DNA from 3 places in the Geobacillus sp. PK12 genome. Region 1 is predicted to be linked to each of the others. Evidence: riboswitches for the same ligand, from Rfam matches in the RefSeq annotation. Region 1 holds a riboswitch; each other region holds the start of a gene.
What was found. Region 1 has a riboswitch for S-adenosylmethionine ahead of mtnK (S-methyl-5-thioribose kinase). Riboswitches for the same ligand answer to the same signal wherever they lie in the genome.
Positions count from the first base shown of each region.

Region 2: another riboswitch for S-adenosylmethionine. It lies ahead of metK (methionine adenosyltransferase); the one in region 1 lies ahead of mtnK (S-methyl-5-thioribose kinase).
Region 3: another riboswitch for S-adenosylmethionine. It lies ahead of ETR37_RS01145 (bifunctional homocysteine S-methyltransferase/methylenetetrahydrofolate reductase); the one in region 1 lies ahead of mtnK (S-methyl-5-thioribose kinase).

Region 1 is NZ_SDKL01000002.1:326,526-336,599, forward strand. Features, by position in the region: gene ETR37_RS02120 (PAS domain-containing sensor histidine kinase) at 1-648, shown strand, start outside; gene ETR37_RS02125 (methylated-DNA--[protein]-cysteine S-methyltransferase) at 638-1,132, shown strand; gene ETR37_RS02130 (ABC transporter permease) at 1,520-2,533, opposite strand; gene ETR37_RS02135 (sugar ABC transporter ATP-binding protein) at 2,475-4,025, opposite strand; gene ETR37_RS02140 (sugar ABC transporter substrate-binding protein) at 4,022-5,182, opposite strand; gene mtnA (S-methyl-5-thioribose-1-phosphate isomerase) at 5,169-6,236, opposite strand; gene mtnK (S-methyl-5-thioribose kinase) at 6,306-7,496, opposite strand; SAM riboswitch class I at 7,635-7,803, opposite strand; gene ETR37_RS02155 (carbon-nitrogen family hydrolase) at 7,898-8,710, opposite strand; gene ETR37_RS02160 (pyridoxal phosphate-dependent aminotransferase) at 8,808-9,983, shown strand.
Region 2 is NZ_SDKL01000020.1:23,962-34,035, reverse strand. Features, by position in the region: gene ETR37_RS08430 (MDR family MFS transporter) at 1-485, opposite strand, end outside; gene ETR37_RS08425 (hypothetical protein) at 696-860, opposite strand; gene ETR37_RS08420 (YtzC family protein) at 879-1,142, opposite strand; gene mnmM (tRNA 5-(aminomethyl)-2-thiouridylate-methyltransferase MnmM) at 1,571-2,158, shown strand; gene ETR37_RS08410 (tetraprenyl-beta-curcumene synthase family protein) at 2,216-3,325, opposite strand; gene ETR37_RS08405 (gamma carbonic anhydrase) at 3,664-4,212, shown strand; gene metK (methionine adenosyltransferase) at 4,235-5,446, opposite strand; SAM riboswitch class I at 5,576-5,690, opposite strand; gene pckA (phosphoenolpyruvate carboxykinase (ATP)) at 5,909-7,495, shown strand; gene ETR37_RS08390 (Rpn family recombination-promoting nuclease/putative transposase) at 8,172-9,122, opposite strand; gene ETR37_RS08385 (DUF2584 domain-containing protein) at 9,403-9,645, opposite strand; gene ETR37_RS08380 (alpha/beta hydrolase family protein) at 9,738-10,074, opposite strand, start outside.
Region 3 is NZ_SDKL01000002.1:145,986-156,059, forward strand. Features, by position in the region: gene metH (methionine synthase) at 1-1,197, opposite strand, end outside; gene ETR37_RS01145 (bifunctional homocysteine S-methyltransferase/methylenetetrahydrofolate reductase) at 1,190-3,037, opposite strand; SAM riboswitch class I at 3,109-3,211, opposite strand; gene ETR37_RS19010 (hypothetical protein) at 3,519-3,689, shown strand; gene ETR37_RS01150 (ABC transporter ATP-binding protein) at 3,881-4,531, shown strand; gene ETR37_RS01155 (ABC transporter ATP-binding protein) at 4,654-5,715, shown strand; gene ETR37_RS01160 (ABC transporter permease) at 5,712-6,521, shown strand; gene ETR37_RS01165 (ABC transporter permease) at 6,518-7,321, shown strand; gene ETR37_RS01170 (ABC transporter substrate-binding protein) at 7,322-8,395, shown strand; gene ETR37_RS01175 (hypothetical protein) at 8,821-9,138, shown strand; gene ETR37_RS01180 (DUF1572 domain-containing protein) at 9,266-9,769, opposite strand.

The DNA.
Region 1 (10,074 bases):
GGCATCGCCCATGAAATCCGCAATCCGATGACGGCGCTAAAGGGTTTCATTCAGCTGTTGCAAGGAAGCATTGACGGCGACTATTCGATGTATTTTAATGTCATTATGTCGGAATTGAAACGGATTGAGTCGATCATCACCGAGTTTCTTGTCCTGGCGAAGCCCCAGGCGGTGCAGTACAAACAAAATGATATCTGCAAAATTATGCAAGACACGATCGATTTGATCAGCGCCCAAGCGATGATGCACAACGTGCAAATCATCGCCGACTTCGAGCGCGGGCTGCCGCCGGTGTATTGCGAGCCGAATCAGTTGAAGCAAGTGTTCATCAATATTTTGAAAAACGCCATCGAAGTGATGCCAAAAGGCGGGGACATTACGGTGCGCATCACCCGCGCCGGGTGCTATGTGCGCATCTCCATCACCGACCAAGGATGCGGCATTCCAAAAGATAAAATCAAAAAGCTTGGCGAGCCGTTTTATACGACGAAAGAACGCGGCACCGGCCTCGGCTTGATGGTCAGCTATAAAATCATAGAAGAGCACCAAGGGAAAATTGAAGTGGAAAGCGAAGTCGGCGTCGGCACGACGTTCCATATCACGCTGCCGATCGAACGAATGGAAAGAGAGGACGACGATGACGATTGAATATGCAGTATACCGCTCAGAGCTGCTCGGCGACATTTACATCGCCTCCGACGGCGACGCGATTGTCAAAGTCGAGCTGTTTCCAGAAGAATGGCGCGCGTTCGCCGGCGAACATCCGGCTGTCAAAAGCCAGTCGCCGCTTCTTGAACGCGCGCTTAGGCAGCTGGATGAGTATTTCCACGGTCGACGCCAAGCATTTGACTTGCCGCTGAAGTGGAAGGGAACAGCCTTCCAAGAAGAGGTGTGGGCGGCGCTTTGCCGCATCCCATACGGCGAGACGGCGACATACGCTGACATCGCCGCGCAAATCGGCCGCCCGAAAGCGGTGCGCGCCGTCGGCCAGGCAAACCGGGCGAATGAACTGTCGATTCTCGTTCCGTGCCACCGTGTTGTCGGCAAAAACGGCGCTCTCATTGGCTATGCCGGAAGCCGCACCGATGTGAAGGCGAAGCTGTTGGAGCTTGAGCGCCGCTTACGTAGATGACGCTCTTGCGTTCGTGGAACAGGCAAAGAGTTTGGAAGGCGTTGTATGCGGATGCTGCAATGGAGCAGGCGGAAAAAGAAGCTGATGGCTTGTCTATATAGATGCAATTTGAAGCTTTACCATTTATAGCTTTTATCAAGTATTTGATCGACTGTCGGGCGACCGAACAACGCCGCTTAAAGACCCATATATGGGTCTGTGAAGCAGGTGGTTGTTCGGTCTTCCGTCACGCCAAGGCGTGACGGGGCAAGCCTGTTGCTTGCCTTCGACAGTCGAAAATGGACAAACCGCTTTTCCGTCAAGGATATGGTAAACTTCTTCGTTGCATCTATATGAAAAACGCGTCTGCCCCCGAGGATTGCCATCCACGGGGGCAGAGATCGGGCGTTATTTTTTTTGCCAATGCGACAAGGCGAGGGCGCCGACTAAAATGGCGCCTTTTATAATGTCTTGGGCGTAATACGGGACGTTCATCATCGTCAAGCCGTTCAGCAACACGCCCATTAAAATCGAGCCGAACAATGTGCCGATGACGTTCGGCTTGCCGGCGCCAAAGACGGAAAAGCCGATGTAGGCGGCGGCGACGCTGTCCATTAAAAGAGAGGCGCCGGCCGACACTTGCCCGGTGCCGATGCGCGAGGCAAGGACGATGCCGCCTAAGGCCGCAAAAAACCCGCTGATGACGTATGCATATGTCCGATAGCGGTTGACTGGGATGCCTGAGAGCCTTGCCGCCTCGCGGTTTTCCCCGGTCAAATAAAAGAGGCGGCCGGGTTTCGTGTACGTTAAAAACAGATGAGCGGCCATGACGACAAACAGCATAAGCAAGACAGAAAACGGTACGCCGAACAGCTCTCCCTGGCCGATAAATAAAAAGGAAGGAATGAATTTGCCCGGCGCCGTGCCGCCATCAGGCAGCGGCATGTCGTTGTAGATCGAAAACCCTTTCGTATAGGTGAGCTGCACGCCGTTAATGGCGTACATCGTCGCCAATGTTGCGAGCAAATCGGGCAGTTTGAATTTGACGATCAACAACGAATTAAGCAGCCCGACGGCGACGCCGAGCAACAGCGGCACGAGCAAGGTGACGAAAATTTCTTGGCGATGCAAGACAAGCGCCGCCGCACTGGCAATCGTCGCCAAGCTCACTGTCGAACCGACCGACAAATCGAAGCCGTCGACGATGAGCGAAAATGTAATGCCAATGGCCACCAAGGTGACGATGGAAATGGAACGCAAAATGTCGCTGAAGTTTTCATAGGTGAAAAACCGGTCTTGTGTCAGGCCAAAATAGGCGATTACAGCCAAAATGGCAAGCAGTGTGCCATGTTTATACAAAAATTCAAGAATGAACGGCGCCGCTTTTTTCGACGGCGGCGCGGAAACGGCTGGCTGGCTCATGGATCTCACCTCCGCTGCAATAGTAAACAAGCTGTTCATACGTCAGTTCAGCGGCCGGCAGGCGGGTGAGTAGCCGGCCGTCAGCCATGATGTAGATGGTGTCGCACACCTCAAGAAGCTCGTGAAATTCACTCGAAAAATATAGTACTGTTTTTCCTTCATCGGCGAGAGCACGGATGATGGAAAACACCTCTTGTTTGGCGTGGACATCGATTCCTTTCGTGGGCTCGTCGAATAGAAAAACACGCGCGTTTGTGTTCAGCCATTTGCCGATGACGACTTTCTGCTGGTTGCCGCCGCTCAAGTGGCGAACGACGGTGGTGCTTGACGGCGGATGAACACCTAGCGAGCGGACGAGCCCGTCGGCTTCAGCCGCTTCTTTCGCCCGGCTGATCCATTGCCAGCGCGACAGGCGGGAAAGAAGGCGGACGGTCAAGTTCGTTTTCACTGACTCGGGCAAGAACAGCCCTTGTTTGCGCCGTTCTTCCGGAATAAGACAAAGGCCGGCGGCAATCGCTTCATGCGGCGATGAAAATGTATAGCGCCGGCCGTCAAGTTGCCATTCGCCAGACGTCTTCCGGTGGGCGATGAGGCTTTCAGCGAGCTCCGTTTTGCCGGCGCCAACCAAGCCGGCGATGCCGACGATTTCGCCGCGATGGGCGTAAAGATCGACCGTCGTGCCGGTTTTTTCGATCGTGATCCCACGGACGGCAAAGGCGATGTCGCTTCCATGCGCGCGCGTTTGTTTCATGGCGGCGGCTCGCCTTGTTCCGGTCATATGAAGGACGATGTCTTCAAGCGGCAAACCGAGGGCGGAACCATGGTAGACGACGCGGCCGTCGCGCAAAATCGTCAGCCGGTCGGCGATTTCCTGCACTTCTTTCAGTTTATGAGAGATGTAAATAAAGCCGACGCCTTGCTGTTTCAGTTCCGTGATGATGGCAAACAGCCGCTTCGTTTCGGCTTCGCTCAAGGCGGCGGTCGGTTCGTCCAAAATGATGTAGCGCGCATTCGATGACAACACTTTGGCGAGCACGATCAGCTGTTTTTCATGGAGCGAGCAGTCGCGCACGAGCTTTGCCGGCGAAATGGCAAGGCCGACGCGGCGAAGCAGAGCAGCGGCCCGTTCTTTTTCCCGGCGCAGCGAGCGGATCGGCTGTTTCTTCACATCAGCGAGCTCATCAGCCGCCAAGTTTTCGTAAACGGGCAATCCTGGGAAAAGCGCCGTGTCGACCTCTTGGACGACGAAGCCGATGCCGGCTCGTTTCGCGTCAAGCGGCGACGAAAAGGTGCAGTTGACGCCATCGATCGTGATCGTGCCGGCGTCGGGAGGAATGGCGCCGGCCAAAATGTTCATGAGCGTGCTTTTGCCGGCGCCGTTCATGCCCAAAAGGGCGTGGACTTCGCCAGGACGAACGTCGAAGTCCACGCCGTCAAGCACGCGCACGGCGCCAAACGATTTTTCCATGCCCCGCATTGACAACCCGTTCATTTTTTGTTCACCTGGGCTTCCAACGTTTTCATCCACGGCGAGATGGCGACATTGGATTGCCCCCAGCCCGGGATGTATTGCGAAAGCTCATTCATCGACACTTGTTTGTCCGGAAGATCGGACCGTTTCACTAAATGCGGCTCAAGCGAGTAAATGTTCGGCGTTTTTTCTCCGGCGATTTTTTGATACGCGAACCGCACTTGGACGCGGCCGACTTCGGCTGGGTCGGTCGCCGTTGTCGCCACCCATGGGCTGTTTGGTTTTTGGATCATTTGCAAGTCTTCATCGCTCAAATCGATGCCGTACACTTTAATTTCCGTGCGCCCAGCTTGCTCGATGGCGCGCGTCGCCCCTTTGGCGAACTCGTCCCAAGTTGCGAAGACAGCGTCAATGTCGCCTTTGTTCGGGTATTTTTTCAAAATCGCTTCCATTTGCGTTTGTGTGTCCAAAGCTGTGTTGGCGCTCGCCGTGCCAAACTTGGCAATTTCTTTAATGTTCGGATAGCGTTTTTTGAACGCGTCATAAATGATATGGCGGCGTTCCATCGGGGTAAAGCCGCCGACCCAAATCGTGACGATGTTGCCTTCCCCGTTTAAGTCTTCTGCGAGCGTTTTTAATGTTTTCCAGGCGAGGCTGTAGTCGTCTTGGTCGATGACGGTGACGCCGGGAATGTTCAAATCGTTGTCAAATGCCACAACTGGAATGCCTTTGGCGACGGCTTTTTTCACCGGGCCTTCGAGCGCATCGGCGCGGCCGTGGTCAAGCAAAATGGCGTCAACATTTTGCGTAATGGCCGTCTCAACGTACGATGCCATTTTGGTTAAATCGTTGTCGGCGTTGTAAATTTGCACCTCGCCGCCGAATTTTTGCACTTGTTCTTTGACGCCGGCGATGTATTGCGATGAGAACGTGCCGATGGACAGTTGCATAATGGCGGCGATTTTCACCGGCTTTTTCAACTTTTCAGGAATGGCCGCTTGCTCGTCGCTTGTTGCCGTCGAGTGGCTGGATGTCGTTTCCGTTTTGTTGTTCGTGGTCTTGGCTCCGTTGGCTGGCTTGGAGCTCACGGCATCTTGCTCGTGTGTGCAGCCAGTCAAGATGGAGAACACGGCAAAGAAAAGAAGAAAAAGGGAAGATAAGGCCTTAAATCGTTTCATGTTGCTCCTCCTTTGTGAATAATGATGGCAGCGTTGCGTTGTAATTGCCGCGAATGATGCCTTTTTCGGTAATGATCGCGGTAATGAGTTCGTTTGGCGTTACGTCAAACGCCGGATTGTATACGTTGACGCCTTCCGGGGCGATGCGTACGCCGGCGATGTGGGTCACTTCATCCGGATGGCGCTCTTCGATCGGGATGTCCGCACCTGTTTTCGTCGTCAAATCGATCGTGGACAACGGCGCAGCGACGTAAAACGGAATGTCAAACGACTTCGCGAGCAAGGCCAGGCCGAACGTGCCGATTTTGTTCGCCGTATCGCCGTTTTGCGCGATCCGGTCGGCGCCGACGATGATGGCGCCAATGCCTTTCGCCTTGATCGCTTGCGCTGCCATGTTGTCGGTGATGAGCGTCACATCAACGCCCGCTTGTATCAGTTCCCAAGCGGTCAGGCGCGCCCCTTGCAACACCGGCCGCGTCTCGAGAGCGTAAACGGATAGTTCAATTCCTTTTTCTTTCGCCAAATAAAACGGGGCGAGCGCCGTTCCGTAGCGGGCGGTGGCGATCGAGCCGGCGTTGCAGATCGTCATCACCCGATCGCCCGGACGAAAGAGCGACAACGCGTATTCGCCGATGCGGCGGCACACATCCTCATCTTCCACTTGAATGCGAATCGCTTCGTGGACGAGCGTCGTTTTGGCCTCGTTGACGGAAAGGGCGTCGGCCGCAGCGGTGACGAGCCGATCGAGCGCCCAAAACAAGTTGACGGCAGTCGGCCGGGCACTGGCTAGGTAGTCACGATCTCGTTTCAAGCGACGGCGGAATTCATCGACCGACTCGGTGTCATAGCTCGAAGCGGCGAGCGCCAAGCCATAGGCGGCAGTGATGCCGATCGCCGGCGCGCCGCGCACTTTCAGCGTGGCGATCGCGTCATATACGTCTTCAATGGTGTGCAAGTCGATATATTCCGTGACTGTTGGAAGTTTTTGTTGGTTTAAAATCGTCACATGCGTCTCGCGCCATTCGACTGAGCGCGGGATGGCAAATGTGCTCATTGCTGTCTTCCTTTCTTTTGGCGTTGTTCGTTTGTCCGGCCCGTCGCCGGCGGGCCGGATCGAATGGCATTACTGCTTGGTTTCGGCGAGCAGCCGGCGGAAGCCATCCGTTCCTGTCAGCTCAGCCCGCTCAATGATCAAGCGGCGGCCGAGGCGGAGCGCATGCCGTTTGGCAACAAGCCGTTCATCTTTGTGCTCGATGCCGTCAAGGTCCGCCACATGGGCGAGGCCGATCGTCCGGCGGATGACTTCGCAGCCGGCAAAGCCGACAGCATCGATGAACGCGTGCCGGAGCACGTCCTCGAGCAAGCCCGGCGTCGCGGCGTACGTTTCCACGCTCTCGGTGCGCCAAAGGTTTGAGAACACGGACGCAAAGACGTCCCATGTCCGGTCGATGTGGTCAAAGAGCGGTTGGCGCTCTAATTCAGAGCGGGACAACGCATTTAACAGCAAATTGGCGAAAAATTGGCCAAGGTCAAACCCGATCGGACCGTAAAAGGCGAATTCTGGGTCGATCACTTTCGTTTCGTCGGCGCTTACGAAAATGCTGCCGGTATGCAAATCGCCATGCAAGAGCACATCGGCTTCGGTTAAAAACTTGCGCTTCAGCTTTGCTGCTTCTAGGTGGAGTCGGTCATCGCGCCAAAGCGCTTCAACGTCTGGGCGCAATTCGTCTTCAAAGTTGTTCGTTTCGTGGTCAAAAAACGGGTCGGTGAAGACGAGGTCTTCGGTAATTTTGCACAGTTCCGGATTGACGAAGCTTTGCGCCAATTTCTTTTTCTCTTGCTGGTTCATGCCGAAGTCAGACGTATAAAATGCCGTTTTGGCGACAAACTCGCCGATATGCTGGGACAAAAGCGGATACGTTTTCCCTTCGATCAGCCCTTTGCGGGCGATTTGCAAACGGGATAAGTCTTCCATCACCGTAATGGCGAGCGATTCGTCAGAATAGTAGACTTTCGGCACGTATTGCGGCACATAGCTCGCAAACGTGCGCAGCGCGTTGCTTTCGATGACGGCGCGCTTTAACGTAAGCGGCCAGCTTTCGCCGACCACTTTGGCGTACGGCAACGCTTGTTTGATGATGACGCCTTGCTTTGTTTCTTGGTCGACGATATGAAACACTAAGTTCAAGTTGCCGTCGCCGATCTCGCGGCACAAAAGAGGCGCCCCGTCGCGGAATAAGCCGAGGCGGACAGCGAGAGATACCGCCTTCGGTTCGGTCAGCGGTTCGTAAACCGATGTTTGAACAGTGGTCATTGCCTTGTTCCCCCTTTTTTCATTTCGCTCGTTTTCAAATGCCGGTTCTGACGCGCGCTAAAACTCGGCGTTTCCGGCAAATGAAAAAGCCTCTTTCGCATACGGAAAGAGGCTTGAAGATTCATTCGTTCTTCGCGCCTCTTATCTTTCAGAAAGACATCGGTCTTTCTGTTGGACTTAGCACCGTGCCCTGCGGAAGCATGACGCTTCCGGCGCCGCCCTTGGCGTGCGCCCTATCTCACGATAGTATTACGGTCGGTTGCTGGGCTTCATTGGGCCAATTCCCTCAGCCAACTCTTGATAAGAGTACCGATTTCTTGTATTCAGTTTCGGGAATTTTCACGATGTTCTCAATTGTTTGGTTGCTTGATTCGAATGATACATGGTCGGCCAATCGATTGTCAATACGTTTTGAAAAAATTTTTTGCCGTTTCATAGTCGTGCGGCCGGCGGTCGGCAAACACCGGGATGCGCGCGCGGACGTCCGCAACGAGCGCGGGATCGATGTCGGCCGAGAGAATGCCCGGCTTCTCGTCCGCCTCGGCGATCACTTCGCCCCATGGGTCGATGACGAGCGAATGGCCGGCAAAGACGTTGTTCGGGTCGCGGCCAGCCCGGTTGCAGGCGACGACGTAGCATTGGTTTTCAATCGCCCGCGCCATCAAGAGCGTCCGCCAATGGTGCAGGCGGGGAAGCGGCCATTCGGCGACGACAAACAGCACTTCCGCCCCAGCCAAAGCATGGGCGCGAATCCACTCCGGAAAGCGGATGTCATAGCAAATGACCCCGGCGCATGAAAGCCCGTCGAGCGAAAACAAGCCTAAGCTGCTTCCCGGCTGCAAATACAAATGTTCATCCATCAATTGGAACAGATGGAGTTTGCTATATTCGCTGACGATTTGACCGTTCCGGTCGGCCACGATCATCGTGTTCGTCACGCCGGTTGTTGTTTTTTTAGCGACCGAGCCGGCGACGAGATGGATGCTGTGTGCTTGCGCTAGGCGGGAGGCGAACGCTTTGGCCCGTTCGGCGCCTTCGTCGGCAATCTCATCTAGGCGCGTCAAATCGTAGCCGGTCGTCCATAATTCCGGCAGCACGATGATATTCGCGCCGTCCTTGACGGCCGATTCAATGGCGCTTTCCGCGCGCCGTTCGTTTTCGTTCGGGTCGCCAAACGCAATATCAAGCTGGAGGCAGGCGATGCGGATCGTCATGAGTTTTCACCTCGAAAAAATTTTGCTTTACATTTTGCTTTTTACGATATATGATGTTGCACTAGAATTTCAAGAATTTTTTAAGAAGGTGTGGGCGATGACGATGGAAATTCCTTTTTCCGAGTTGCTTGAGCAGCTGCCAAAGCAATTTTTCGCCTCGCTTGTCGCAAAAGTCGGGGAGAAAATCAAGGCCGGATGCGACGTGATCAATTTAGGGCAAGGCAACCCGGATCAGCCGACGCCAAAGCATATCGTTGAGGCGATGCAGCGGGCGGCGGCTAATCCGAAATACCATAAATATTCGCCGTTTCAAGGCTACTTCTTTTTGAAAGAAGCCATCGCCGCGTTTTACGCGCGTGAATACGGGGTGAACATCGATCCAGACCGCGAAGTCGCCATTTTGTTCGGCGGCAAGGCCGGGCTTGTCGAGCTGCCGCTTTGCCTCGTCAACCCGGGCGATGTGGTGCTGGCCCCGGACCCGGGCTATCCGGACTATTGGTCGGGGATCGCGCTTGCCCGCGCGCGGATGGAAATGATGCCGCTTGTTGCGGAAAACGGTTTTTTGCCGGACTATGAAGCCATTCCGGCGGCAGTGGCCGACCGAGCGAAGCTCATGTTTTTAAACTATCCGAACAATCCGACCGGCGCAACGGCGACAAAGGAATTTTTCGCGGAGACGGTGGCGTTTGCCGCCAAGCACGGCATTGCCGTCGTGCACGATTTCGCTTATGGGGCGATCGGCTTTGACGGCCGGAAACCGGTCAGCTTCCTGGAAGTCGATGGGGCGAAAGACGTCGGCGTCGAAATTTATACGTTTTCGAAAACATACAATATGGCCGGCTGGCGTGTGGCGTTTGCCGTCGGCAACGAGCGGATCATTCGGGCGCTTGAGCTTTTGCAGGATCATTTGTATGTCAGCTTGTTCGGCGCCATCCAGGAAGCGGCCGCCGCGGCGCTCCTTGGTCCGCAAGATTGTGTCACGGAGCTGGTCGCATTGTATGAGGCGCGCCGCAATGCGTTCATCGCTGCGCTCTGCGAGGCCGGCTGGGAGGTGCAGGCGCCATCCGGGTCGTTTTTCGCCTGGCTTCCGCTGCCAAAAGGCATATCATCCGCTGAGTTTGCCGACATGCTGCTTGAGCGGGCGCACGTCGCCGTTGCCCCAGGCATTGGGTTCGGCGAGCACGGCGAAGGGTATGTGCGCGTCGGTTTGTTGACCGATGAAGCGCGGCTTCGCGAAGCGGCGGAGCGGATCGGGCGGCTCGGATTGTTTTGAAAAATAGAGCGGCAATGAACTACTGTCTGGTGACGGGGCAACTGTTTTGAAAAAAATGATTGACAACGGCGGCAAAGGCTGTCATAATTCA
Region 2 (10,074 bases), on a different contig from region 1:
TTGGCGAAAAAAACGAGCGAGAACGAATATGAAGCAACAAGCCCGCCAAGCGCCGAACCGACGGCGACGCCGATGTTTTGCGCGACATACAAGGCGTTGAACGCCCGCCGTCCCCCTTCCGGCCAAATCGCCCCAGCGTACGCCGACGCCGCCGGAAAGACGACGCCGCTGCCAACGCCGACAAACGCCAAAAACACCGCATAATGCGGCCAACCGTGCCAAACGCTTAAGCCGGCAAGCGCGGCCATCGTCAACACCGCTCCGGCCAACAAAACGCGAAACCCGCCGATCCGGTCAAACAAAAAGCCACCGGCCAAGCTGCCGATGACGCTTCCCCCAGAGTTGAGCATGAGCACGACACCAGCGACAGCGAGCGGCTGGCCGAGCTGTTCGTGCAAATAGATCGTGTTTAGCGGCCATAGAAACGACGCCCCTGTCACATTGAGCGCCATGCCGACAAGCAGCCACCAAAGAGCGCGGGGCATCGGTCATCATCCTTTTCTGGCTTTTATTTTGAGTTCCGAAATAATTGTAGGGGAAAACAGGAAAAAATGCAATCAAAAAGGCGGAGCGTTCCGATGCGTCCGCCACTTTTTTGCCAAACTAACTCCCCACGGAAACAATGGCTTTTGAAGCGGTGCTCCTGCGCGAAAAGAAGAACAAGACGGAGCGGCTTCCGGCCCTTTGGCTTGTCGTCACCCGTTCCGCTGCTTGGAGCGGATCGGTTGGCCGCCCGTTTCCTCGTATTGCTTTTTCGCCAGCTTCACCGGGTCAAAGTCTTGACCAAGCTCAAGATCGTTATTGTTTTGGCCGCTAGGTGTTTTTTGTTCCGGATTCGTTTGTTTCAAGCGTCGCTTCATGTCGTGTTCCTCCTCGTTTCAGCGGTCAAGCAAAATCATGTCGTTTTGCAATTGCTCCAGTTGGAGCCGCATCCGATGCAGCTGCTCGCGCTGCTGGGCGTTGCAGCTTCGCGCCAAGTGCGCCAAATCGATGACCGTCTGCTCGAGCATCTGCTGGGCGTTGGTGTATTCGGTGATGTTGTAATGCTCCTGCTTTTGCGCTTCTGTATATTGCTCTTTCGCGTAGCGGATCACATCTTCACACCGCTGCAAAAATTCCTCAACGGATTGTCTTGTCGCCATGCGCTCACCTCGTTTCGTGATATTCCCTCATGTTTACTATGCGCCGCATAGGCCGGCCGTATCACGCCAATGATTGGCAGCGATCGATTTTCCATGAAGTTTTTGTTACAATGCCGACGTGGGGATCTTCGTTCAGCTCAATCAGGCCGATGTCGGTCAGCTCAAGGTTTTCTGTCACGTCGGCGCAGAGGATGGCGAGGCTTTAGAGGACTGGTGAAAAACGACCGATTTCGCCGAACCCGCTGTTTTCGGCTGAAAGAGAAGCGTTGATGTTACAGGACTTCCCCATTTGAGAAGAAAGTCCGTTTTCCGCGACTTTTCACTAAATCACCAGTCTTTTAGGGAAAAACGATGGCATCCGGCATCTTTGGCGCAGCGACACGCCTGCCAACGTAAACGATGAAACGATCACAAGGAGGGGCCAACCGATGGCTTTGATGAACATTTTGCCGTTTGCCCGCTTTTTGCTTGATCAAGCGGTCAACGAAGGCGACATCGCCGTCGACGCGACCGTCGGCAACGGGCACGACACCGTGTATTTGGCCGAACGCGTCGGGGAGACAGGCCATGTGTTCGGCTTTGACATTCAGCCTGAGGCCATCACCGCCGCTTCCGCCCGCCTCGCGGAACATGGGCTATGCGGGCGGGCGACGTTGTTCGAGCGAAGCCATAGTGAACTGCTTGAGGCGCTTCCCGCCGATGTACACGGGCGCATCGCCGGCGCGGTGTTCAACCTCGGCTATTTGCCGGGCGGCAATAAGCAAATCGTCACCCAGCCGGAATCGACGATCGAAGCGGTCCGCCAGTTGCTTTCCGTCATGAAGCCGGGCGGCGTCATCGTTCTTGTCGTCTACCACGGCCATCCGGAAGGAAAGCGCGAACGCGACGCGCTCCTTGATTACGTCCGTTCTCTTGATCAACGGCGCGTCCATGCCTTGAAATACGAATTCATCAATCGGCAAAACAACCCGCCGTTTTTGCTCGCGCTCGAGAATCGGGCGGATGGGGGCGCCTGATTCCGTCCGATCCGCCGACGAACCACTGCTCTTGCCAATACAAGCAAACGGCCGCCCTTATGAAAAGGACAGCCGTTTTTGCCGCTCCTGCCAAAAGCGGTATGCTTTTCCGTTCCAATAGAAAAACTGCGACGCCGCCCCGCCGGCGCGGACGAGCCGGCGCGCCAGCCGGCGCAGCCCGCGCTGCTTTTTCACCTTGGCATCCGACAAATACAACCCAAGAAGCCCTCGGTGAATAAGGCGGTGAAACTCGCCGTGCGGAAGGGCGCCGACATGGCGGTCGGCCTCTTCGATGAAATGGCAAAGCCGCTCAAGCATCACCGTTTCATTCGGATAGTAAAAGCAAAAGTTTAAATCGCCGCCGTCCCGGTCTTCCTCCTGGTCGATCAAATAGTCGAGCAAAATGTGCAGTCCTTGAATGTACGGAAAATAACCGTCGCGCACTTGTCTCGCCATCTCCGGCGGCAGCGATTCGCCAAACGCATAGGCGACGAGGCAGAAAATGCCGAGCGTCGAACCGGAGCAGGCGGAAAACTCATACCATTCCATCGGCGGCAAGGCGTCTTTGTATTGCGCGAACCATTTCTCCAGCCGCGGCACCCGATCGCTCGCTTCGACATGTTTATGCACTTGCAAGTCGCAATAATATCCGGCCAATTCATGCAAAAATGGGGCGATCGTCTCATAATGGCGCACCGTCTCGAGCACCTCTTGGCACGTGCGGACGAGCGCCGGCAAATAGCCGCCGTCTTCCTGTTCGCGGCGATGGCGGTAATAGTTCGACGGCTCCGCGCCGATCGTCAAAGCGTCCGGCATCGAATCGTGCAAGGCGCGAAAGTCGAGCGGATCGAGCGAGGTGCTGCGGTCGCACAAATTATCCAAATAATCGCTGATCGTCTGGTAAGCCACGATAAAGCGGATGCAATCCTCCATGTTTTCTCCGGCCAAGAGCGCCAAAATGGAGCCGCCTTCGCAATGGAACGTTTTCGAAGCGATGCTCGCCAAGGCCTGGCGCCGCAATTCCGGGTCGGGAATGCGCTCGGCCTGGCGCCGCCAATAGGCAAGCTCGCGGTGGACAAGCGGAAGCACGTCACGATACACCATTTTCATCAAGGCGATGGGGTTTTTCGGAATGTTCAATCGGCTCACCTCAGGTGCAAACACCATGGTCTCGTCTCCTAGCATTTCCATCTTATCAGCAACCAAAATCGTTTCGCGTCTGAACAGCCTGCGATCTCGTCTTCCAGTATTGCCATCAATGCGGCCGGGGCAAACCATAAAAGGGTTGGCGATGGAATGAAAAAACCGCTCAACAACGGTTCTTCTCACGTTGAGAAGCTTTGTGAAATCGGATCTTCTTTCCCGATCCCAACCACTCATCGGGCGAAACGAAACGTTTTTCACCAATCCCGATCAGGCGCGCTCACTTTCGTTGGCGATTTGGACGCAGCGTTGTACAATACATGGTGAACGATCGATTTTGCAGCAGAAAGGAACGAACGCCCATGATTTACCCATACAAAGGCAAAACGCCGCAAATTGCCGCCTCCGCCTTTATCGCCGACTATGTGACGATCACCGGCGATGTCGTGATCGGCGAAGAGACGAGCATTTGGTTCAATACCGTCATTCGCGGCGATGTGGCGCCAACGGTGATTGGCAACCGGGTCAATATTCAAGATAACTCAATTTTGCATCAAAGTCCAAACAATCCGCTTATCATTGAAGACGGTGTAACAGTCGGCCATCAAGTCATTTTGCACAGCGCCATCGTTCGCAAAAACGCGCTCATCGGCATGGGCTCGATCATTTTGGACCGCGCGGAAATCGGGGAAGGCGCGTTTATCGGCGCCGGCAGTTTAGTGCCGCCGGGCAAAAAAATTCCGCCCAACACGCTCGCCCTCGGCCGGCCGGCGAAAGTCGTCCGCGAACTGACGGAAGACGACATCCGTGAAATGGAGCGCATACGCCGCGAATATGTCGAGAAAGGGCAGTATTACAAAGCGCTGCAGCAACAGCGGACATCGTGCGCCAACAAAAAAGAGCTGCCGTGATCAGGCAGCTCTTTTTCTTTCATCACTTGTCCGCCAACGCCAGCGCTTGTTCTTTCAACAAGGCGGCTTTGTCGGTGCGCTCCCACGGCAGGTCGATGTCCGTACGCCCAAAATGGCCGTAAGCAGCCGTCTGTTTGTAAATCGGGCGGCGAAGGTCGAGCATTTTGATGATGCCCGCCGGGCGGAGATCGAAGTTGTTGCGCACGACCTCAATCAAAATGTCTTCCGACACTTTGCCGGTGCCGAACGTATCGATCGAAATCGAAACTGGGCGGGCGACGCCGATCGCGTAGGCAAGCTGCACTTCGCATTTGTCGGCCAGTCCTGCCGCGACGATGTTTTTCGCGACATAGCGGGCCGCATACGCCGCCGAGCGGTCGACTTTCGTCGGATCTTTGCCCGAGAACGCGCCGCCGCCGTGGCGGGCGTAGCCGCCGTACGTATCGACGATGATTTTGCGCCCCGTCAACCCAGCATCCCCTTGCGGACCGCCGATGACAAACCGTCCTGTCGGGTTGATGAAATATTTCGTGTTCTCATCAAGCAGCTCTGCGGGCACGACCGGCTTGATGACCTGTTCTTTAATGTCGCGCTCGATTTGCTCTTGCGTAATTTCCGGATGGTGCTGCGCGGAAACGACGATCGTATCGACGCGCACCGGTTTGCCGTTTTCATCGTATTCGATCGTCACTTGCGTTTTCCCGTCCGGCCGCAAGTACGGCAAGACATCCGTTTTGCGCACTTCCGCCAATCGGCGCGCCAAGCGGTGCGCAAGCGAAATCGGCAACGGCATCAATTCTTCCGTCTCATTGCAGGCGAACCCAAACATCAATCCTTGGTCGCCGGCGCCAATCGCTTCAATTTCCTCGTCAGTCATCTGACCTTCGCGCGCCTCAAGCGCCCGGTTCACCCCCATCGCAATGTCCGGCGATTGTTCGTCAATCGACGTCAGCACCGCGCACGTATCGGCGTCAAATCCGTATTTGGCGCGCGTGTAGCCGATCTCCCGGACCGTATCGCGGACGATGCGCGGAATGTCCACGTATGTTGATGTCGTGATTTCCCCGCTCACGAGCACCAGCCCGGTCGTGACGCTCGTTTCGCAGGCGACGCGGGCGTTCGGATCTTTTTCCAAAATGGCATCCAAAATGGCGTCAGAAATTTGGTCGCAAATTTTATCCGGATGTCCTTCCGTCACAGACTCTGAAGTAAACAAGCGGCGTTTGGCTGACATTCGGTTTGTTTCCTCCTCTTGGCATAATGTGGCAACACGGAACTCATTTCCCTTTTTCCCTTCGCAATATAAAAAACCTTTCCTGTAACGGCTGAGGAAAGGTCATGGCAATCGTATTGCTTCCTTTCACTCTTATCGTTCAAGGACTGCGCCTTGCCACAGGTTAGCACCATTTCACACATGTACAGTTGTGACGGTTGCTGGGCTTCATCGGGCCTGTCCCTCCACCGGCTCGGGATAAGAGTATCCGTTCAATGACTTATCTTATCGCAATGGAATCGGCAAAGTCAACTATCAAAATTCATTTTTTATCATTTCCAGCCGAGAAAATTCTTTCCTCAAGGAAATCGACACATTGGGCAAAATAAAGTTTGAAAAACCCACACAATTAGTATGGACTATTAATAAAAATGTGTTATACTATTTTCAAGAGTGATTTCAAAAAGAAGGCAGGTTTTGAATATGGGGATCGCAAACATGACGAATAAGCTTGATGTATTGCTGCAAAAACCGTACGTGCATCATCAACTGTCCGTCGCCGAGCTCGTCGAGAAAGTCCTGCAGCGGAACGAAGGACGGCTGACGCACACCGGAGCCGTCGCGGTCACGACCGGCAAGTACACAGGGCGGTCGCCGAAAGACAAATACATCGTCGAAGAACCGTCAACGAAGCAAACGATCGACTGGGGAGCGGTCAACCAGCCGATGTCTCCGGAGACGTTTGATAAACTGTACGACAAAGTGCTCGACTATTTAATGAAGAAAGATGAACTGTTCGTGTTTAAAGGCTTTGCCGGCGCCGATCCGAAATACCGGCTGCCGATTCAAGTCGTCAACGAATTCGCCTGGCACAACTTGTTCGTCCATCAGCTGTTCATTCGGCCGAACGCCGAAGAGCTCGCCGTGCATGAGCCGCAATTCACCGTCATTTGCGCGCCGAACTTTAAAGCCGACCCGAAAGTCGACGGCACGCGCTCGGAAGCGTTCATCATCATCTCGTTTGAACGGCGCACCGTGTTGATCGGCGGCACCGAGTATGCCGGCGAAATGAAAAAATCGATTTTCTCGGTGATGAACTATTTGCTGCCGGAACAAGGCATCCTGCCGATGCACTGCTCGGCCAACGTCGGCCAGGAAGGCGACGTCGCCCTCTTTTTCGGCTTGTCGGGAACGGGAAAAACGACGCTCTCGACCGACCCGAACCGCCGCTTGATCGGCGATGATGAACACGGCTGGTCAAGCCGCGGTATTTTCAACATCGAAGGCGGCTGCTATGCGAAATGCATCAACCTATCGCGCGAGAAAGAGCCGCAAATTTTTGACGCCATCGGCTTCGGCGCGGTGCTCGAAAACGTCGTCCTCGATGACGCGACGCGGGTGCCGAATTACGACGACGGCACGCTGACGGAAAACACGCGCGCCGCCTACCCGCTTCAGGCGATCCAAAACATCATCGACCCGAGCGTCGCCGGCCATCCGTCCACGATCGTGTTTTTGACGGCTGATGCGTTCGGCGTCCTGCCGCCGATCAGCAAGCTGACGCGCGAACAAGCGATGTACCATTTCTTAAGCGGCTACACAAGCAAGCTCGCCGGCACCGAACGCGGCGTCACCGAACCGGAAGCAACGTTCTCAACGTGCTTTGGCGCACCGTTTTTGCCGCGCCCGGCCGTCGAATACGCGGAAATGCTCGGGCAAAAAATCGCCGAACACAACGTCCGCGTCTTTTTGGTCAACACCGGTTGGACAGGGGGGTCGTACGGCGTCGGCAGCCGCATGAAGCTCGCCTACACCCGGGCGATGGTGCAAGCCGCCGTCGAAGGGGAGCTCGACAACGTCGAAACAGTCAAAGATCCGATTTTCGGCCTCGCCATCCCAACCCGCGTCCCCGGCGTGCCGGATGACGTCCTGCAGCCGCAAAACACATGGGCCGACAAACAAGCATACGAACAAAAAGCAAAAGAGCTGGCGCAAAAATTCCGCGCCAACTTCCAAAAATTCGCCCACATCGATCCGTCCATCGAAAAACTCGGCGGACCGCTCGTGTAACAAGAACACGGCCGGACAGGGTATTCCCTGTCCGGCTGTTTTTTATTTCTTTCCGTTGCTTTGGGCCTCCCATTTCGCCTCCTTCCCACGAAAATCGGGAGGATTTTTTCATTCCGATGCCGAACAAATCCTTGACAAACAAGGGAAGTTGTGGTAATAAAAAATAGACTCTGCACAAGAATAAGGGGGAGGCTTCCATTGCTTCAGTATATCCATTCGCCTTTAGGAAATTGTTGAAAATCCATCCGCTTTCCTTCGCCCCCTTGCTTGGGGGCGCGACAAAGAGCGCGTTTTATCAAAAACTGAAGAGCTGGCTTTTGGTTCGTGTTTACGATTCCATCACCAATCGTTTCGATGATCAAAGAGAGGATTGAGGAGGAGAAATCACGGGAACTATTTTGTGAGCTCCCTCTGTAAATGATCACTTTATTTCAGAACAAAGCAAAGGAATCAGTCTTGCTTCATCATATGGCAGAGTGCAAACCGAAGGATTGTTTGCGCTCCTGCCTTTTCAACATTAGAATCAAAACGCCAATCGGGACGATGAACGTCACCGACAAATTCTGTCAATAGACTTTACCCTCGATGGCCGTAAGGTTCGAACGCATAAAATGATTGTCGTCGATCCCCCGGGGTTTTGGCACGATTGGGGGTCGACGACAATGCGAAGGCGGGTTTACTTCTTCAGCTGTTCAATCTTTTCCGCCGGCAACCCGGTCAGCTCGTGGATCGTGTCGACATCGTACCCTTTCGCCAACATTTTCTTCGCGATGTCGATTTTCCCTTCCTCGATCCCTTTTTGGCGTCCCTGTTCAATCCCTTGCTTCATCCCTTGCTTTATTCCTTGTTTCAACCCTTGTTCGATTCCTTGTTTGACTCCTTGTTGAATGCCTTTCTCGATTCCCCGCTGTTCGTATGAGATGATGAGCTCCATCACTTGTTTCGCTTCCTTCGTCTCCATTTGGCTCACCTCGTTTCGCAGTTGGATTTCCTCCGCTTCGGACAACCGCAAATACGTTTCAAAAAACCCAAACAACAGCCGCTGCTTCGCCTCATCGAGCTCGAGGCGGACTAGGATGCGCAAAAACTCCTTTTTCACTTCCACCTTCTCGCTTTCATTATACCCCATTTTGCTTAACAAGGCGGCGGCAACCGGATTGTCACGGCGGATGTACTCGCGCCACGGCAGTTTGCGCAGTTCCACCGTCAGAAAGCGGAAGTCAAGAACCATCAAAAATGGAAATTGAATCATCAATGAGGAAGGTTCGTCGCGGCGTTCGTCGTAGCTGAAAATGGCGATCGGGAGGATGCGGCGGCGGTGTTTTTGAAACAAGCGGCTGAAGTAGAGGAACATTCGCTCGGGGAACGTCCGCTGCTTATAGCTTTGATGTTCGACGTGAACGATGACGAGCCCGTCCTCCCCTCTTACCTTTGTTTCGACCAACAAGTCGACGCGGTGCTTTTCCCCAGCTGTCACGTCGGTGAACAGCTCTTCGGAGAGAAAGGAAAGATGATGGATGTCGATGTGCTCGTACACGTCAGGAAAGAAAAGAAGCAAAAAGTCTTCGAAAAACGTCGACAGCAGCTCCTTGAACAACCGGTCGTGATCGATTCGCTTTTTCGCCACGTTTTCCCTCCTTGCGGCATCGAATTCATCGTATGATATTCGCTCTCCGCGGCCAAACTCCTTCTCCTCCCCCCTACTTTTTTTATGGTATGATCAAACGTCGCACAGGAAGTCCTCAAGCAAAGGCTATTTTTATGCTTGTCTGAATCGGCCTGACGCCACAAGTTAACTATAGACGGAAAAAACTTGAGCCAAGAGCGCAAACCGTTCTTCCGTTTGCGCTCCTGTCCGATGAACCCGTTCAGCTCTCATTCAGCCGCTTCGTGGTGTGCAGCCTCGTTCAATTCGTCGAATACAGGCTGACGAGCTCATACGTCACCGTCGTCCGGCTGTCTTTCCACTCAAGCTTTCTCACGACCGCAACGCCGCTCGCTTCGCTTTGCACCGTCCGGCGCACTTCAAGCGGCACGTCAAGCGGATACAAGCGGTATCCTTCTTTTTCCAACACAAACACATTTCCTTGAACGCGCTGTTCCTTTCCTTTTGTCACAATGACCGTCTGCAGCTCCATCGGCATGCCCATATGATTCCAACCTCCTTGGCACCCCATCGATTCGTTGGCGGCCGCGCCGCCACCCGAGCGGCGCGCGCAGCCGCCCCTCTAGTTGTATCGTATCACATTGTCAGCTGTTGTTTCATCCATTCCGTGAGCCTTTGCACCGTCTCGCGATTGGCTTGCGGCGGAAAATAGTGGGTGAACTCAGGGAAGTACCAAGCCGTGACCGGTTTGCCGAGCTGCTTCAGCCGCCGCTCAAGCCGATAGGCGTGCTCAATCGATACGTTCTCATCGCGCCCGCCGTGGATGATGAGCACCGGGGCTTGGAGCCGCTCGAGATAATAAAGCGGGGTTCGATGCCGGTAGCGCTCCGGGCATTTGTTCGGCGTCCCGCCGATGACGCGCTTCATCATTCGCCGCAAGTCAGGCCGCTCCCAATACGTAAGCTCCAGATCC
Region 3 (10,074 bases), 180 kb from region 1:
TTCGCGGACGAACTGCTCCATGTCATGGAGTTCGTCGCGGTCTGGGTCGGCGAGGCAAATGTCGATGACATGGGCGCCGTTTTTCACTTGGGCGCGGGCGATTTCCGCCGCTTCTTCGTATTTCCCTTCGGCGATGAGGCGCTTGAATTTGCGCGAGCCGATCACGTTTGTCCGCTCGCCGACAAAGAGCGGACGCATCGTTTCATCATAGATGAGCGCCTCGATGCCGGAAACGGCGTGGACATCAAACGAAGACGGAATCGCCCGCGGCGGGAGATCACGCACCGCTTCGGCAATGGCGCGGATATGATCCGGCGTCGTGCCGCAACACCCGCCGACGATGTTGATCCATCCCTTTTCGGCAAAGCGGCGGATTTTCTCTGCCAACATCTCCGGCGTTTCATGATAGCGGCCTTCCTCATCCGGCAGACCGGCGTTCGGGTAGCAGCTGACCGCCGTGTCAGCGAGCGAGGCGAGCGTGCGCAAATGGTCGGTCATAAACTCGGGGCCTGTCGCGCAGTTTAAGCCGACGGCGATCGGCTTCATATGGCGCACCGAGATGAAAAACGCATCGATCGCCTGCCCGGCGAGTGTCGTGCCCATCGGTTCGATCGTGCCGGAAATCATGAGCGGCACGCGGCGACCGACCGCTTCAAACGCCTTCGAAATGCCGAGAAAACCGGCTTTGACATTCAGCGTATCTTGGCACGTCTCCAGCAACAGAAGATCGACGCCGCCCAACAGCAGCCCGCGCGCTTGTTCTTCGTAGGCGGCGACGAGTTCCTCAAAGGTCGCGCCGCCTGTCACCGACAACGTTTTCGTCGTCGGCCCCATCGAACCAGCGACAAAGCGCGGCCAGTCCGGGGTGGAGAACGACTCAGCCGTTTGTTTGGCGAGTTTGGCCGCTTCGATGTTCAGCTCAAGCGCCAAATGACCGAGGCCATATTCGTCAAGCACGATGCGTGTCGCTCCGAACGTGTTCGTTTCAATGATATCAGCACCGGCTTCTAGGTACGCTTCATGAATGCGGCGGATGACATGCGGGGCGGTGAGGGTCAAATATTCGTTGCACCCTTCATACGCCTCGCCGCCAAAGTCGGCGGCCGATAGGTTGGCGCTTTGGATCATCGTGCCCATGGCGCCATCGATGACAAGAATTTTTCTTTGCAGTTGCTGTTCTAAGGTGACGTTAGCCATGAACAACCTTCCTTTCTTTGGCGGCCGCTTCTTTTTCGTGAATGTAGCGGACGAGCTCGACCGTCATGTCGTAGCGCAAGAACGGCGTGATCAAATAAATGCCGTTAAACAAATCAAACGCAGCGTCAATGAGCGATTTGGCGATAGCGATGCCTTCCTTGGCTGCTTGCACCGGGTCACCGCTGCAGGCGGCCATGCGGGCGCGAATCTCGTCAGAGAGCGTAATGCCCGGCACTTCATGATGCAAAAAGTCGGCGTTGCGCGCGCTCACAAGCGGCATAATGCCGATGTAAATCGGTGTGTCAAGATGCTTGGTCGCTTCGTGCACTTCAACGATTTTCTCTTCCGAGTAAATCGGCTGGGTCAAGAAATAGTGGGCGCCGCATTGAATTTTTTTCTCCATTCGCTCAACTGCTTTATCCAAATGGCGGACGTTCGGGTTGAACGCAGCGCCGATCGAGAAGTTCGTTTTTTGCCCAAGCGGTTTGCCCGAGTACGACAGCCCTTCGTTAAACTGGCGGATCAAGCGGATCAAATCGAACGATGATAAATCATACACCGACGTTGCTCCTGGGAAGTCGCCGATTTTCGACGGGTCGCCGGTAATGGCGAGCACATCGGTGATGCCGAGCGTATGCAAGCCCATCAAATGCGACTGCAAGCCGATCAAATTGCGATCGCGGCATGTAATATGCACAAGCGGGCGGACGCCGAGCCGCTCCTTGATGATCGTGGCGACAGCGGCGTTGCTGATGCGCGGCGTGGCAAGTGAGTTGTCAGCTAACGTCAGCGCGTCGATGCCAGCGTCATGGAGCGCTTTCGCCCCAGCGAGAAACTTGTCAATGCCGAGTTGCTTCGGCGGATCGAGTTCGACAATGACCGAGCGGCGCGTGCGGGCGAGCTCGGGAAGCGGAGTCGGCGCGGGCCGATCGGCTTGCACCGATACAGATGCCGTGCGCCGCTTCACCGTTTTTTCCGTCACCGGCGTCCGGTCGGCGAGCGCCTTTGCCATTGCCTCAATATGTTTCGGCGTCGTGCCGCAGCACCCGCCGATCAAGCGCACCCCTTGATCGCGGAACGCTTTGGCCGCCTCTTCAAAATATTCCGCGTTCGTCTCATAGACAAGCCGGCCATCGCGGTAATCCGGGAGGCTGGCGTTCGGATACGCCGACAAAAACGCCTGCTTCGGCAGCGGCACTTCCTCGAGCGACCGAAGCATATGATATGGACCGAGACGACAGTTCAGTCCGACGACATCGGCTCCGAGCGCCTCTAGGCGGGCAAGGGCGTCCGCGAGCGGCGTGCCGTCTTGCAAAACGCCGACTTCATGGAGCGACACATGGGCGATGATCGGCAAATCCGTTTCTTTGCGGGCGATGGCAAGCACCGTCTCCAACTCTTCCAAATCGTAATACGTCTCGAACAGCACGCCATCAACCCCTTCAGCCAGCAGCACAAACAGCTGCTCGCGAAACGTCCGTTTCACTTCTTCGAGCGTGACGACGCTTTTGTTTAACGTGCGTAGCCCCCCGATCGTCCCGAGCACGTACGCCCGCCCGTTCGCCGCTTGCCTGGCGAGCCGCACCGCCGCGCGGTTGATGGCCGGCACCTCATCTTCAAGGCCGTAGCGGGCGAGTTTCACATAGTTGGCGCCGTATGTATTCGTCTGAATGACGTCGGCGCCCGCGGCGATATACGCTTCATGAATATGGACGATTTCATCTGGATTGGATAGATTCAATTCTTCAAAACAACGGTCAATGCCGTGCGAATATAAAAGCGTTCCCATCGCCCCGTCGGCGATGAGAATGCGCTCTTTCAACTCATCCAGCAATCCCACGTTCGATTCCCCCGTTTCTCCGTAGTAAAAGAAAAAAGCCTTCTATAAGAAGAAGACTTTTCATTCGCTTCTTCTTATCTTCCAGGCTTCCGCCTGTCTGGATTTAGCACCTTGGCCGCGGGCCAGGTTGCTGAGGGTTCACCGGGCCAGTCCCTCCCCCTCTCTTGATAAGAATGTCGTATGCAATTGTTCGGCAGCGTTTTGATGATTACTATATAATTTAATGTATTTTTCGAAATTATTCAATACGGTGAAGCAAGGAAATTTCAAAAAAGAATTTCTCGGATCAACGCTTACCTTGTACCAAGCTCTTAAAAGCATCTCTGTTTCATTTCAATAGCATGAAATATGTCGAAATATGTAAAAAAGACAAAATTGTCGAACGATTTCTCTTTTTTTTTAGAGTCAAGGTGTATGATTAAAATGGATGATATTAACAAGGAATTTACTAGAAACCGCATCGCAGACAGGAGTGAAGTGGGTGAAACAATGGTCGTGGCCGTATTTTATTCTGATTAGCCTGCCGCTTGTTGTGTTGATTGGAGTTGCTTTTCGCCTAAAAGCGGCCAGCATGCCCATCAAAATAGGATTTATTGTATTGGTGCTGCTTTACGGCGGGGTTTATTCTCGTTTAGTGCGAAGGATGAGATAGACACAGAATGTTTTTGAAAAAAGTTTTGGCTCTTCACCACAACATGTACTTGACAAGCAATACAGCTTCCTGCACAAAGATTTGAAAAAATCACTGATTTGTTGATTTTCCCTTACAAGCGTAAATAGAGTTCAGAAAAAATCAAGTACAACTTTTGGTGAAGAGCCAAGCAGGAAAAGGGGAAGAAATAGATGGAACCGTTATTTTCATTGCAAAACTTGACGTATCGCTATGATGGGGGAGCCACGATTTTTCAGCAATTCTCATTTTCCATTTTTTCAGGGGAGACCGTGCTTCTCACCGGCCCCAATGGAGTGGGGAAAACGACTCTTTTGCATATTATTTCGGGATTGCTCGATAAAGGAGAGCTGCATTATCAAGCCTTTTATAAAGGCAATCCGATTCAGCTTCCCGACATGCGCGCTCATTTGTCTTATGTGACATCCGAGACTGTCATGTTTTCAAAATTGACGGGTTATGAAAATATCGAATGTTTCCGGCTTTTATGGAAGCTGGATCAACAGTACGTCCGCAAAGCGAACGAATTATGCAGTCTGCTTGGAATGGAGGAGATGCTCCCGCTCCCGGTGGATCAGTATTCATTAGGAACAAAACAAAAACTGCATATTGCGATTGCTTTAGCCCGCCCGGTCGAATTGTATTTGATGGATGAACCGTTCAATTCCCTTGATAGGCTAAGTCGCGATCGGTTGGCGGAGTGGATTCAAGGCGACCGTCAACATGCTTATCTCATTGCTTCTCACGTTCATCAAGAGCGCTTCCCTGGCTCCCGCATAATCTCGCTTACACGTCCAAACAATGAAGATAAAATAGAAAAATGACGGCGGGATCTTCAGGAAAAATTCAGTTTTCATACGTGTGATCAAGGATTTTTCCGTTGCACTTTCCACTCTCCTATGTTCTAATTAGGAATAGTGAACATCAAGAAGACGGGGGGCTGGAAGTGAACGGGGAAGAGATCATCCGCTTCGAGCGAGTGACGAAGGAATACGACGGAACGGTCGTATTGGATGACGTCAGTTTTGCGATGGAGCGCGGGAAGTTTTATACGCTGCTTGGCCCGTCAGGGTGCGGGAAGACGACGATTTTGCGGCTGATTGCCGGGTTTATCGAACCGACGGAAGGAACGATTTATTTCCACGGGAAGCCGATTCAAAACGTCCCGCCGAACAAACGGCAAGTCAACACTGTCTTTCAAGACTATGCGTTGTTTCCTCACCTCGATGTGTTTGAAAACGTGGCATTTGGCTTGCGCGTGAAAAAGATGAAAGAAGCGGACATCCGCCAAAAAGTGAGCGAAGCGCTCCGGTTTGTCAACTTGGAAGGCTATGAGCGCCGCCGCATTCAAGAGATGTCCGGCGGCCAGCGTCAGCGCGTCGCGATTGCGCGGGCGATTGTGAATGAGCCAGAAGTGTTGCTCTTGGATGAGCCGCTATCGGCCTTGGATTTGAAGCTGCGCACGGAAATGCAGTATGAACTTCGCGAACTGCAGCGCCGCTTAGGGATTACGTTCATTTTTGTCACGCATGATCAAGAAGAAGCGTTGGCGATGTCCGATTACATTTTTGTTCTGAATAAAGGGAAAATTCAGCAGTTCGGGACGCCGAAAGACATTTACGACGAGCCCATCAACCGATTCGTCGCCGATTTCATCGGGGAATCGAACATTTTGTCGGGGCGCATGATCGACGATTTCCTCGTCGAATTCGCGGGCAAGCGGTTTGTTTGCGTTGACCGCGGCTTTGCCCCGAACGAACCGGTTGATGTCGTCATCCGCCCGGAAGATTTGGAACTCGCAGCGCCGGAAGACGGGCAGATCGTCATCCGCGTCGATTCGCTCTTATTCCGCGGCGTCCATTACGAAATTTGCGGCTATGATGAAAACGGCAACGAATGGCTTGTCCATTCGACGAAAAAGGCGGAAGTCGGGGAAACGGTCGGCCTCCGTTTTGAACCGGAAGCGATTCACGTCATGCGAGTCGAAAGGGAGGATGAGGGCGCATGACGGAACGGGCGTGGCGAAACTGGTATTTAATCCCTTATGGCATTTGGTTGGTGTTGTTTGTCATCGCTCCGATCGTCTTTTTATTATATGAATCGTTTTTGGATATAGACGGACATTGGACGGTGGCGAATTATGAAAACGTGTTGACGCCCATTTATTTAAAAATGATGGCGTATTCGTTTTGGTACGCGTTTTTGATTACTCTTGTGTCGCTGTTGATTGGCTATCCGACCGCCTATTGGCTGACAAAGACGAGGCACAAGCAGTTATGGCTGTTGTTGCTCATCTTGCCGATGTGGGTGAATTTGCTGCTGAAGGTGTATGCGTTTTTAGGGCTGCTCGGCACGTACGGGCTGGCCAACGCCCTGTTGCAGACGCTTGGCATTGGAGCGCGGCAGCTGTTGTTTACCGATTTCAGTTTTGTGTTTGTGTCGGTGTACATTTTTATTCCGTTTATGGTGCTGCCGATTTTCAACGCGCTGGAGGAGCTGCCGCCATCGCTTGTCGATGCCGCCCGCGATTTAGGCGCTTCAGCGTGGACGACGTTCCGCCGCGTCGTTTTCCCGCTCACGCTTAGTGGGGTGAAGGCCGGCTGCCAAGCGGTGTTCATCCCGTCGTTGTCGTTGTTTATGATTACGCGCCTTGTCGCTGGCAACCGCGTCATTACGCTCGGCACCGCCATTGAACAGCATTTTCTTGTCACCCAAAACTGGGGAATGGGGGCGACGATCGCTGTTGTGTTAATGATCGCGATGGCGGTCATCGTCGGCCTGACAGGAAGTGGAAGAAAAGAGGGAAGCCGATGAAACGGACGCATTGGTGGGGACGTGTGTACCTGTTAGCCGTGTTTGCCGTGATGTATACGCCGATTGTGTATTTGATGTATTATTCGTTCAACAGCGGCGGGACGATGCACGATTTTCAATCGTTCACGTTGAAGTGGTACCGCGACGTGCTGTCCGACGACCGCTTGCTCATCATCGTTTTGAATACAATCGTCATCGCGCTGCTGTCGGCGGCGGTCGCGACCATACTTGGGGTCATCGGGGCGCTCGCCATTTACTATGTCAAGCGGCAGCGAACGAAAAACGCTCTTCTCGCTCTCAACAACGTGCTGATCGTCAGCCCAGACGTCATCATCGGCGCTTCGTTTTTGCTGTTGTTTACGATCGCTGGCATTCAACTAGGGTTTACATCTGTGCTGTTGTCCCATATCGCTTTTAGCGTGCCGATTGTCGTGTTGATGGTGCTGCCGAAACTCGAGGAAATGAGCCCGACGCTGATTGATGCGGCTAGAGATTTAGGAGCAGGGCCTTGGCAAGTGCTGTCAAGCGTCGTGCTGCCGTTTTTGGCGCCAAGCATATGGGCGGGCTTTTTCATGGCGCTTACGTATTCGCTCGATGACTTCGCCGTGACGTTTTTTGTCACGGGAAATGGATTCTCGACGCTGTCGGTGGAAATTTATTCGCGGGCGCGCCAAGGCATTTCGCTGTCCATTAACGCCCTGTCGACGCTGTTATTTTTATTTACGATGCTGCTTGTCATCGGTTATTATGTGCTCAGCCAAAAAGGCGGCCGAATGTACGGGATAGGGGGGCGAAAGTAGGTGAAACGGCTTGTCCAAGGGTTTGCGGCCGTGTTTATCGCGGCGTTCGTCCTCATGTTCATCACCCACCGGTTGAACGAAGCGGAAGGGTACGGCGGAGGCAAAACGGTGACCGTTTACAACTGGGGCGATTACATCGACCCTGCGCTCATTCGAGAGTTTGAAAAAGAGACAGGGTGGAAAGTGATTTACCAAACGTTCGATTCCAACGAGGCGATGATGGCGAAAATCGCCCAAGGCGGGGCGACGTTTGATGTCGCCGTTCCGTCCGATTACGCCATCAGCAAAATGATCGAGGAAAAGCTGCTTCTGCCGCTTGATCACCGAAAGCTTCCCAATTTGCAATATATCGAACCGCGGTTTCTCAACTTGCCGTTTGACCCGCACAACCGGTATTCAGTGCCGTATTTTTGGGGAACGGTCGGCATCGTCTACAACCGCGAGATGCTTGGCGGCAAAAGAATGACGAGCTGGAACGACTTATGGGATCCAAGCTTGCGCAATCAAATTTTGCTTGTCGACGGGGCGCGGGAAGTGATGGGGATGGCGTTGAACAGCCTCGGCTATTCGCTGAATGACACGAACAAAGCCCATTTGCAAGAAGCGAAGCGGAAGCTCGACCGGCTTATGCCGAACGTGAAGGCGATTGTCGGCGATGAAATCAAGCTGCTTCTCGCCGACGAGGAAGCGGCCATCGGCGTCGTCTGGTCAGGCGACGCGGCCGAAATCATTGCCGAAAACGATAAGCTCGACTATGTCGTGCCGAAAGAAGGCTCCAACTTATGGTTTGACAACATGGTCATTCCGAAAACAGCGAAAAACATCGAAGGAGCGCACGCGTTCATCAACTTTATGCTCGACCCGAAACACGCGGCGCAAAACGCCGAGTATGTCGGCTATTCGACGCCGAATAAAAAGGCGCTTCGCTATTTGCCAAAAGACATCGCGGGCGATCGGCGCTTTTACCCCGATTTGGATTCAGCAGGGCATCTCGAAGTGTACGAAAACTTAGGAAAACACATGCTCGCCTACTACAACGAGCTGTTTTTGGAGTTTAAGATGCAGCAAAAGTAACCATATAGATGCAACGAAATCGTTTCACATATCCTTGACGAAAAAGTGGCTTATCCATTTTTGACTGTCGAAGGCACAAGCCACAGGCTTGCCTCCGTCACGCTTTAGCGTGACGGAAGACCGAACAACGACTCGCTTCACAGACCCATTCCTGGGTCTTTAAGCGGCGTTGTTCGGTCACTCGACAATCGGATGCAATGACCGGTAAAGTTAAAGCTTTACATTGCATCTATACAATCAGAGCAGGCGCCGCCCTCTGTAATAGGGAGATGGGCGCCTGCTTGTCGTTTGCGTAAAGGGTTGCGCCGCTTCCCTAGCACGCGGGAACGAAGAAGCCCATGGGCGGCTTCACATACAAGAAGGGATCGGACGCAGGGAAGAAGAATAGAAAGACATGATATGATGAAAAAGAGGAGGTGGGAACGTTGCCCAATCATTTGCCTATGGAAGAAAATGTGATGGATATGCTCATCGGCGGCTTTTCGGTTGTGATGTTGATCGCGGTTGTGACAATCGTTTTTCTTTGGCGAAGGAATCGAGAAGGGCGAGTGTTTCTGTGGATATTGGCCCATTTCTTGTTGCTGTCTCTGGCTGTTTCATTTGCGCTGAAGGCGATTTCCTTTGATCTTACCCATGCGCAGGCATCCGAAGAAATCTCCCTCCTTCTTGGCAAGGCGGGGATGGCGTGGGGAGCGGGGATGGTTTGTTTGTTGGTCGGTATTGTGAAACTTTCAAGGCGCTGACCGTGATCCCGATAAGCGATAGGATTGGGAAGGAACAACAAGCAACAAAAAGAAGCCATCCACCTTTATCGGCTGACGGTTCCGAGGGGTGGATGGCGTTTGCAAGATGATTCGAGTAAGGAGTTGCCTATGTTGTTTTTCGATTTCTTGGTATGGTCAGTGTTTTCCAGTTGTTTGTGTTCAGCTGTTTCGCGATATAGACGATTTGCCCGATATGATACGAATAATGGTACATTTGCCGCTCAATGGCTTCGATGACGGAATGGGGTTCGCCGCGGATCGTGACCGTCCGCAACAAATCCGTTTCTTGCAGTTCGTTCAGCGTCTGAAAGAAAGCAGACCACCCCTTTTCCCAGCAATCCATGACTTCTTTGCGCGTATGGAAGTCGTTAATAAACTCATCATCGCGGTTTCGGTCCGGTTTTTCCCCATCCGATGACAAAAAGTCTGTCCAGCGCGACACCATATTTCCGCTCATATGTTTGACAATGATGGCGATGCTGTTTGTCTCCTCATGAAAGCAATGGAACAGCTGTTCCTCCGAACATTGGTCCATAGCCCGTTCGGCGGTCTTTTTCATGTCGAGAAAGCGCGCGCGCACCACTCGCAAATATTCTTGGCCGATGTTCATTCACACACCTCCGTCAAAGAAATGCCATCTCTTTTATTCGCCGTCGATGCGGTGATTTCTTTCTATGTGACGGCAAAAAAAAAAAAAGCAACGCCTTGGGCGGACATGACTATGGGTCATGTTTTCGAAGCAGGCGAGTGAATAATCTGATCATAGCGGCACGCTTCTTTGCCCGTGTTGATCAACTGATGTTCGCAGCCGGCGTCGGAATAAAGAGAGCTCTCTTCGCGCAAGATGTCCGTGTTATGAAAACTCCTTTGCTTTCCCTGAGTGCCGAGGATTCATTCGGCATGGTCGCGAAAACA